Regions from separate parts of the Vibrio sp. 1249-1 genome, predicted to be linked through region 1. Evidence: riboswitches for the same ligand, from Rfam matches in the RefSeq annotation. Region 1 holds a riboswitch; each other region holds the start of a gene.
The links. A riboswitch is a leader RNA that binds a small molecule or an ion and turns the genes downstream of it on or off. The one in region 1 is predicted to bind thiamine pyrophosphate.

Region 1 (2,269 bases):
ACAGTGCTCCAACTGCTCTTCCATATTCTCTTTGATCATGTGCATTGGAACATGACCAGGACCTTCGATAATCACCTGTACGTCGTATTCCCACGCTATCTTGGTTAACTCACCAAGGGTACGAAGCTCTGCAAATTGCGCTTCATCGTTAGCATCAGCAACCGAGCCAGGACGCAGACCATCACCAAGAGATAGTGCGACATCGTATTTAGCACAGATTTCACAGATCTCTCGAAAATGGGTGTATAAGAAGCTTTCTTGGTGATGCGCTAAACACCATTTCGCGATGATAGAACCACCACGAGAAACAATGCCAGTAACGCGTTTTGCAGTCATTGGCACATAACGAAGTAGTAAACCGGCATGGATAGTGAAGTAGTCTACGCCCTGCTCTGCTTGCTCAATCAGAGTATCGCGCATCACTTCCCAGTTAAGGTTTTCCGCCACACCATTCACTTTCTCAAGCGCTTGATACATTGGTACGGTACCGATAGGAACCGGACTGTTACGTAGAATCCACTCGCGAGTTTCGTGAATATTACGTCCAGTAGAGAGATCCATAACGGTATCGCCACCCCAGCGCGTTGCCCATACTAACTTCTCTACTTCTTCTTCAATCGAAGAAGTGACCGATGAGTTACCGATGTTGGCGTTCACTTTGACCAAAAAGTTACGCCCAATGATCATTGGTTCGGATTCTGGGTGGTTAATATTAGAAGGGATAATCGCGCGACCTTCGGCGACTTCTTTACGCACAAACTCGGCGGTAATGTCTTTTGGAAGATTCGCTCCGAAGCTTTGACCCGGATGTTGTTGATTCAGCACTTCATCGCGGTACTGAGCACGCCCCATATTTTCACGTAGGGCGATATATTCCATTTCTGGGGTGATAATGCCTTTGCGAGCATAGTGCAATTGAGTCACGCACTGCCCATCTTTGGCACGTCGAATACGTGGTAGATTGCCGTAACGAAGATCGTCTAGCGTTTCATCTTCTAGGCGTTCTTTGGTGTATACCGAGCTTACTTCATCGAGTAGTTCAGTATCGGCACGCTCTTCAATCCACCTTTCTCTCAGCTTAGGTAAGCCGTTGTAGAGGTCTATGGTGTGTTCTGGATCTGTGTATACACCCGAGGTATCGTAAACACGTACTGGCTCATTAGGCTCGAAAATGGGCGCTTCTTTTGTGCCTCCAATAAGGCTATCAGCGAGTGATATTTCACGCATTGGCACACGAATATCAGGACGTGAACCTTCTACGTAGACTTTGCTTGAATTTGGGTACGGTTGTACCGAGAGTGTATCAATGAACTGTTTTGCTTCCAGTCTCGCTTGCTTGCGACTCGACATAGCATTTTTCCTTGCTTTGTTATGCTTAGATAAAAAGTATTGGGATAAAAATGCTTGGCGGATAGATGCGACAAGAGGAATCGAATTAAGGACAAGTTGAGCGAGTGCTCTTCGTCTATAACAACATTCGACTATTTGATAGGTCGACCAGATAGAACCCTGGTGTAGATATCTTCTCTTGTTCCCTTCGCAGATTCTAATCTGATCAGGTTCAACGGATCCCGAATTAACGGTCTCAGCCTTATGGCACTCCGACAAGTAAAATCAGTATATAAAAACGGCTTGGTTAAACCAAGCCGACCTGATTAAGATTTGAGTATTTTTGCTAGCTACGCATCAATAATTGGAAACCAATCCACGCAGCTGAAATGCTTAACACGACATTCAGCAATACGTTCAATCCCATCTTAAAGAAAGCGCCCTGCTGCATAAGCAGCACGTTATCCATCGAGAAAGTAGAGAATGTGGTTAATGCGCCCAAAAAACCAAGACCGATGATTTGACGCCATGGGTCAGTGACCATCAACTCAGTTTCAAACGCAGCAATCAGTAGACCCATAATAAATGAGCCAACCACGTTCACGGTCAAGGTACCGTACGGAAAGCCACGACCGAGTAGCATCACACAAAGTTCAGAAATTAAGTAACGAGAACATGCACCAAATGCGCCACCCAATGCAATAAAACCCAAAACGGATAGTTGTCCCATAATTCCCCCAGAAAAGTTAATGGCGACATTGTAATCAAATTTACGGCAATAGTGATTATACAATCTTAGAATTCAGCAAAGTATAGCGCTTAAAACTTATCAAGATTTAAAAAGTTACAGGAGTCACTTTACTTCGATGTAACCCATCAAACCCGTCTTCATGTGTTCAATCACATGACAATGGTACATCCAACGCCCTGGGTTATCTGC
Region 2 (2,269 bases), on a different contig from region 1:
GTCTTCATGCCTTCATCATCAACATGAATCGAGCCCCATTCGTTAGTCATGGTGCCATCATCGACTGCATTCACTGCGGTGTGAGCAACCATTTCGCCCATCTTGTCGTGGAAGACTGATGCTTTCTTCGCAACTGAAGTGGTTTCTAACAAGTGACCACATGCTTCATGGAAGATAACGCCACCAAAGCCGTTACCAATCACCACCGGCATTTCACCCGATGGACAAGCATCCGCGCCAAGTTTTACTAACGCTTGCTGCGCGATAGTTTGACCTAGCTCTTTGGCATCAAGCTGTTCACTGAATTCCCAACCAGCAAGAGCGCCAGGACCTTCCATACCAGAAGACTGCTCATTACCTTTTTGCGCGACAGTGTTACCAGCAACACGAATGTAGTGGCGAGTATCGTCAACGTGTAGACCTTCTGAGTTGAAGATAGACACTTGTTGTTCACGCTGAAGCACGCTGCCAATAAACTGGCTGATATGCTCACTCTCAGCACGTGCGGCTTGGTCAACTTTCAATAGAAACGCGATTTTTGAATCTAGGTTAGCATCCTTACTTAGCGGCATGCGGCAACCATGTTGGATTGGGTAGCGGTTCAAATTCAAAGAACCCGCTGACGCGATTTGCTCACGCTTGTCTTTTGCAGCAAGCAGCGAGGTTACGCGCTTTAGTTCGGCTTCATCTGTGCTGTTAGTGTAACCGTAAAGCACCTTATGACCGAAAAAAAGACGAATACCGATACCAAAATCGATACCCGAGTTAACCTTATCCACTTCACCAGATGCGAGCTGGACAGTGTTGGTTTGGTGATGTTCAACGAATAGTTCAGCGAAATCAGCCCCCAAAAAGAGCGCATGATCGATCACTGACTTCGCTGTTACAGAATTAAGCATGAAGTCTCCTTGCTCGATGATCGTCTTAGCCATCCTAATTAACTGTGAAAAAGTTCAACAAAGTTAAATTGGCAACACGTTAAATTTTAACAGTTTTTTAACCTTGTTTTATGCTAATCCTTGCTTAACGAGACCACGATTATTTATTAAATATTCCAGGTTCTGCTCATTCACCAGAGCGTTGCACTAGTAAATTCCACCCAGCAAACCATTTAGGTGCTTACTTTATCACTCACCTCGCATAATTGAATACTCATTATAATTACGCTCAAAAAACGTATCCCTTCCGCAATGGTCCTGCTATCATCCGAACGAAATAGTCGGGGGGCCACACGACAAGTGTTGGCTGAGATCGAAATTCGAGACCCGTTGAACCTGATTCAGTTAGCACTGACGTAGGGAACTATGCACACTTTGCCTTTCGTCGCCCCTCTTAGGTAAGCGATAGCGATCGAAAAATCGATCTATCTGCAACGGTCAAAGTCAGTTCCTATACGTCTTGTAGTAGGAGCGACCATGACGCAGCAATCACAACCTCATTCACATCACACGCCAGCCTTGCCTACCCCTATCGTATTGACCATCGCAGGCTCAGACAGTGGTGGCGGTGCAGGTATTCAAGCCGACATCAAAGCGATGTCCGCAACCGGCAGTTTTGCTTGCTCGGTAATCACGGCGATTACTTCACAAAATACCCAAGGCGTTTCTGCGATTTTCCCCATTCCTCTCGACCATGTAGAGAGCCAACTTGATGCAGTATTTACCGACCTCAACATCGTGGCAGTCAAAGTGGGCATGCTGGCAGATTCCAACATCATCAAAGTCGTTGCAGACAAAATTAAACAATACCAGCCAAAACACCTCGTGATTGACCCTGTGATGGTGGCCACCAGCGGCGATCTATTACTGGAACAGTCGGCAATCAGCACTTTAAAAGAAGAATTGATTCCGCTCGCAGACATCATTACCCCTAACCTACCCGAAGGCGCAGCATTGACGGGTAAGCCAATGCCTCAATCAGAATCTGAAATGAACGATATGATTACCGACCTTCGTGCGCTTGGCGCCAAAGCTATTCTGCTCAAAGGCGGTCACCTTGAAGAAAATGAAAACAGCAACGATCTGCTTATCATGCAAGACAGTGCCGAGTTAATTAGCGCCAAGCGATTTCCAACCAAAAACACCCATGGCACAGGCTGTACACTTTCTTCCGCCATTACGTCTTATCTTGGCCAAGGCAACAACCTACACAAAGCGGTGCACCTGGGTAAGCAGTACATCAGCCAAGCTATCGCACACGCTGATGAATTGGATGTAGGTAAAGGCCATGGCCCTGTGAACCACTTTTTTGCGGGTCATACTTATGTTCG
Region 3 (2,269 bases), on a different contig from region 1:
ACTTACTGTCGGTGGTTTGCGTAACAAGGTAGGTGAAAAACGCATCCTTGCTGTGTTAGAGCCGCGGTCTGCCACCATGAAGCGTGGTGTACACAAAAACACACTTGCAGAGTCACTACACAGTGCAGATGAAGTCTTCTTGTTCCAGCCAGATAATATCGAGTGGTCTGTGCAAGACATTGCCGACCAATGCAAACAGCCAGCGTTTGTCGATGCGGATATAGATAACTTTGTAGCCAAGATCGTCGAACGTGCGCGACCAGGTGACCAAATTCTAGTCATGAGCAACGGTGGCTTTGGTGGTATTCACGGAAAACTTCTTGAGCAGTTAAAACAAAAAGCCTGATTTATATGCAAAACAAAACACAACCCTCTCATAAAAAAGCCATCACGTTGGCATTAACGGGGGCTTCTGGTGCTCCCTACGGCCTTCGTCTTTTAGAATGCTTGGTTGCGGCGGATTATCATGTCTACGTTCTGATTTCTTCGGCAGCTCGTGTTGTGATGGCAACCGAGCATAATCTTAAGCTGCCAAGTGGGCCAGAAGCCGCAAAGCAAGCGTTGGTAGAGCACCTGAACTGCAATCCCGATAACATCACCGTTTGCGGTAAAGATGACTGGTTCTCACCGGTTGCGTCTGGTTCTGCTGCACCAAAGCAAATGGTGGTTTGCCCATGTTCTGCGGGAAGCGTTGCAGCGATTGCGCATGGTATGTCAGATAACTTGATCGAGCGGGCCGCTGATGTGGTAATGAAAGAGCGCGGGCAGCTGTTGCTCGTGGTTCGCGAAACACCATTTTCAACGCTACATCTGGAGAACATGCACAAACTGTCGCAAATGGGCGTCACCATCATGCCAGCGGCTCCGGGCTTCTATCATCGGCCAAAGAGCATTGAAGACTTAGTGGATTTTATGGTGGCGAGAATTCTCGACCACTTAGGTATTGAGCAAGGTTTGGTGCCTCGTTGGGGTTATGACCAGCGCTCGTGAGCTGATTGTGTAACCACTCAAATACCTTTACAATCCATCCAACTCATCGGGGAGCAAACCCATTTAGCATTGAGTCAATCAATGCATTGGGGCGCTGAGACCTAAGTGTTTAACTAGGGACCCGTATTACCTGAACCAGATAATGCTGGCGTAGGAATTGAGTCTGGATATTGGAAGTCCTTAATAGCCGCCTCAAACCCTGTGCCGCTCAACTTATTTCTCTGAAATAATCATGGAGAGCGAGCTGTGAAACCCACTCTAAATCTGATTGCCCTAGCTGCAATCACCTCTACTTCAGCGTTTGCCGCTGAAAACACATTAACCATCTATACCTACGACTCTTTTGCCGCAGATTGGGGGCCGGGTCCTAAAATCGAGCAAGCTTTTGAAGCAAAATGTGGCTGTGACGTTAACTTCGTAGCGTTGGACGATGGTGTGTCGATTCTGAATCGTCTTCGTCTTGAAGGCGGTAATAGCAAAGCGGACATCGTATTAGGTTTGGATAACAATCTGATGGCAGAAGCGAAGAAAACCGATCTGCTTGCCGAGCACAATGTGGATACGGCTAACACAGTGTTACCAAACGGTTGGAGTGACACGACGTTTGTACCGTACGATTACGGCTACTTCGCGTTTGTGTACAACAAAGAGAAACTGGCTAATCCGCCGAAAAGCATGAAAGAGCTGGTGGAAACGCGCAACGATCTGAAAGTGATTTACCAAGATCCGCGGACTTCAACGCCGGGCCAAGGCTTAATGCTATGGATGAAATCTATTTATGGCGACGATGTGACGCAAGCGTGGCAGAAGCTAGCGAGCAAAACCGTAACGGTCACGAAAGGTTGGTCTGAGGCGTATTCTATGTTCCTCAATGGTGAGTCCGATTTAGTGCTTTCTTACACCACTTCACCTGCGTACCACTTAATTGCGGAAAACGATTCGAAGTTTGCTACGGCGAATTTTGCTGAAGGCCACTACATGCAAGTTGAAGTAGCCGCCAAAGTGAAAGGGGCAAAAAATTCAGAACTTGCTGATCAATTTATGAGTTTCATTTTAAGTGATGAGTTCCAATCGGCGATGCCAACGGGTAACTGGATGTACCCAGTCACTGACGTTGAGTTACCTAAAGGTTTTGAAACTTTGAGTGTTCCAAGCAAGTCGTTGAGCTTTAGTGCTGATGAAGTGGCAAAAATGCGTAAGTCTTGGATTCGCGAATGGCAAAGCGCATTGACGTTTTAGCTGACGTTTCCATCCTCATCTGAATGAGATAGGTTTTACC

Region 2: linked by a shared signal. The riboswitch ahead of thiD (bifunctional hydroxymethylpyrimidine kinase/phosphomethylpyrimidine kinase) and the one ahead of thiC (phosphomethylpyrimidine synthase ThiC) in region 1 are both predicted to bind thiamine pyrophosphate.
Region 3: linked by a shared signal. The riboswitch ahead of thiB (thiamine ABC transporter substrate binding subunit) and the one ahead of thiC (phosphomethylpyrimidine synthase ThiC) in region 1 are both predicted to bind thiamine pyrophosphate.

The regions. Positions count from the first base shown of each region.
Region 1 is NZ_JAWOWJ010000024.1:1,612-3,880, reverse strand. It holds gene thiC (phosphomethylpyrimidine synthase ThiC) at 1-1,350, opposite strand, end outside; TPP riboswitch at 1,516-1,614, opposite strand; gene crcB (fluoride efflux transporter CrcB) at 1,676-2,059, opposite strand; gene R7Z50_RS22905 (multicopper oxidase family protein) at 2,183-2,269, opposite strand, start outside.
Region 2 is NZ_JAWOWJ010000003.1:3,790-6,058, forward strand. It holds gene R7Z50_RS06750 (TldD/PmbA family protein) at 1-899, opposite strand, end outside; TPP riboswitch at 1,211-1,318, shown strand; gene thiD (bifunctional hydroxymethylpyrimidine kinase/phosphomethylpyrimidine kinase) at 1,416-2,269, shown strand, end outside; gene R7Z50_RS06760 (ABC transporter ATP-binding protein) at 2,263-2,269, shown strand, end outside.
Region 3 is NZ_JAWOWJ010000012.1:78,010-80,278, forward strand. It holds gene mpl (UDP-N-acetylmuramate:L-alanyl-gamma-D-glutamyl-meso-diaminopimelate ligase) at 1-346, shown strand, start outside; gene R7Z50_RS18890 (flavin prenyltransferase UbiX) at 352-990, shown strand; TPP riboswitch at 1,028-1,164, shown strand; gene thiB (thiamine ABC transporter substrate binding subunit) at 1,237-2,229, shown strand.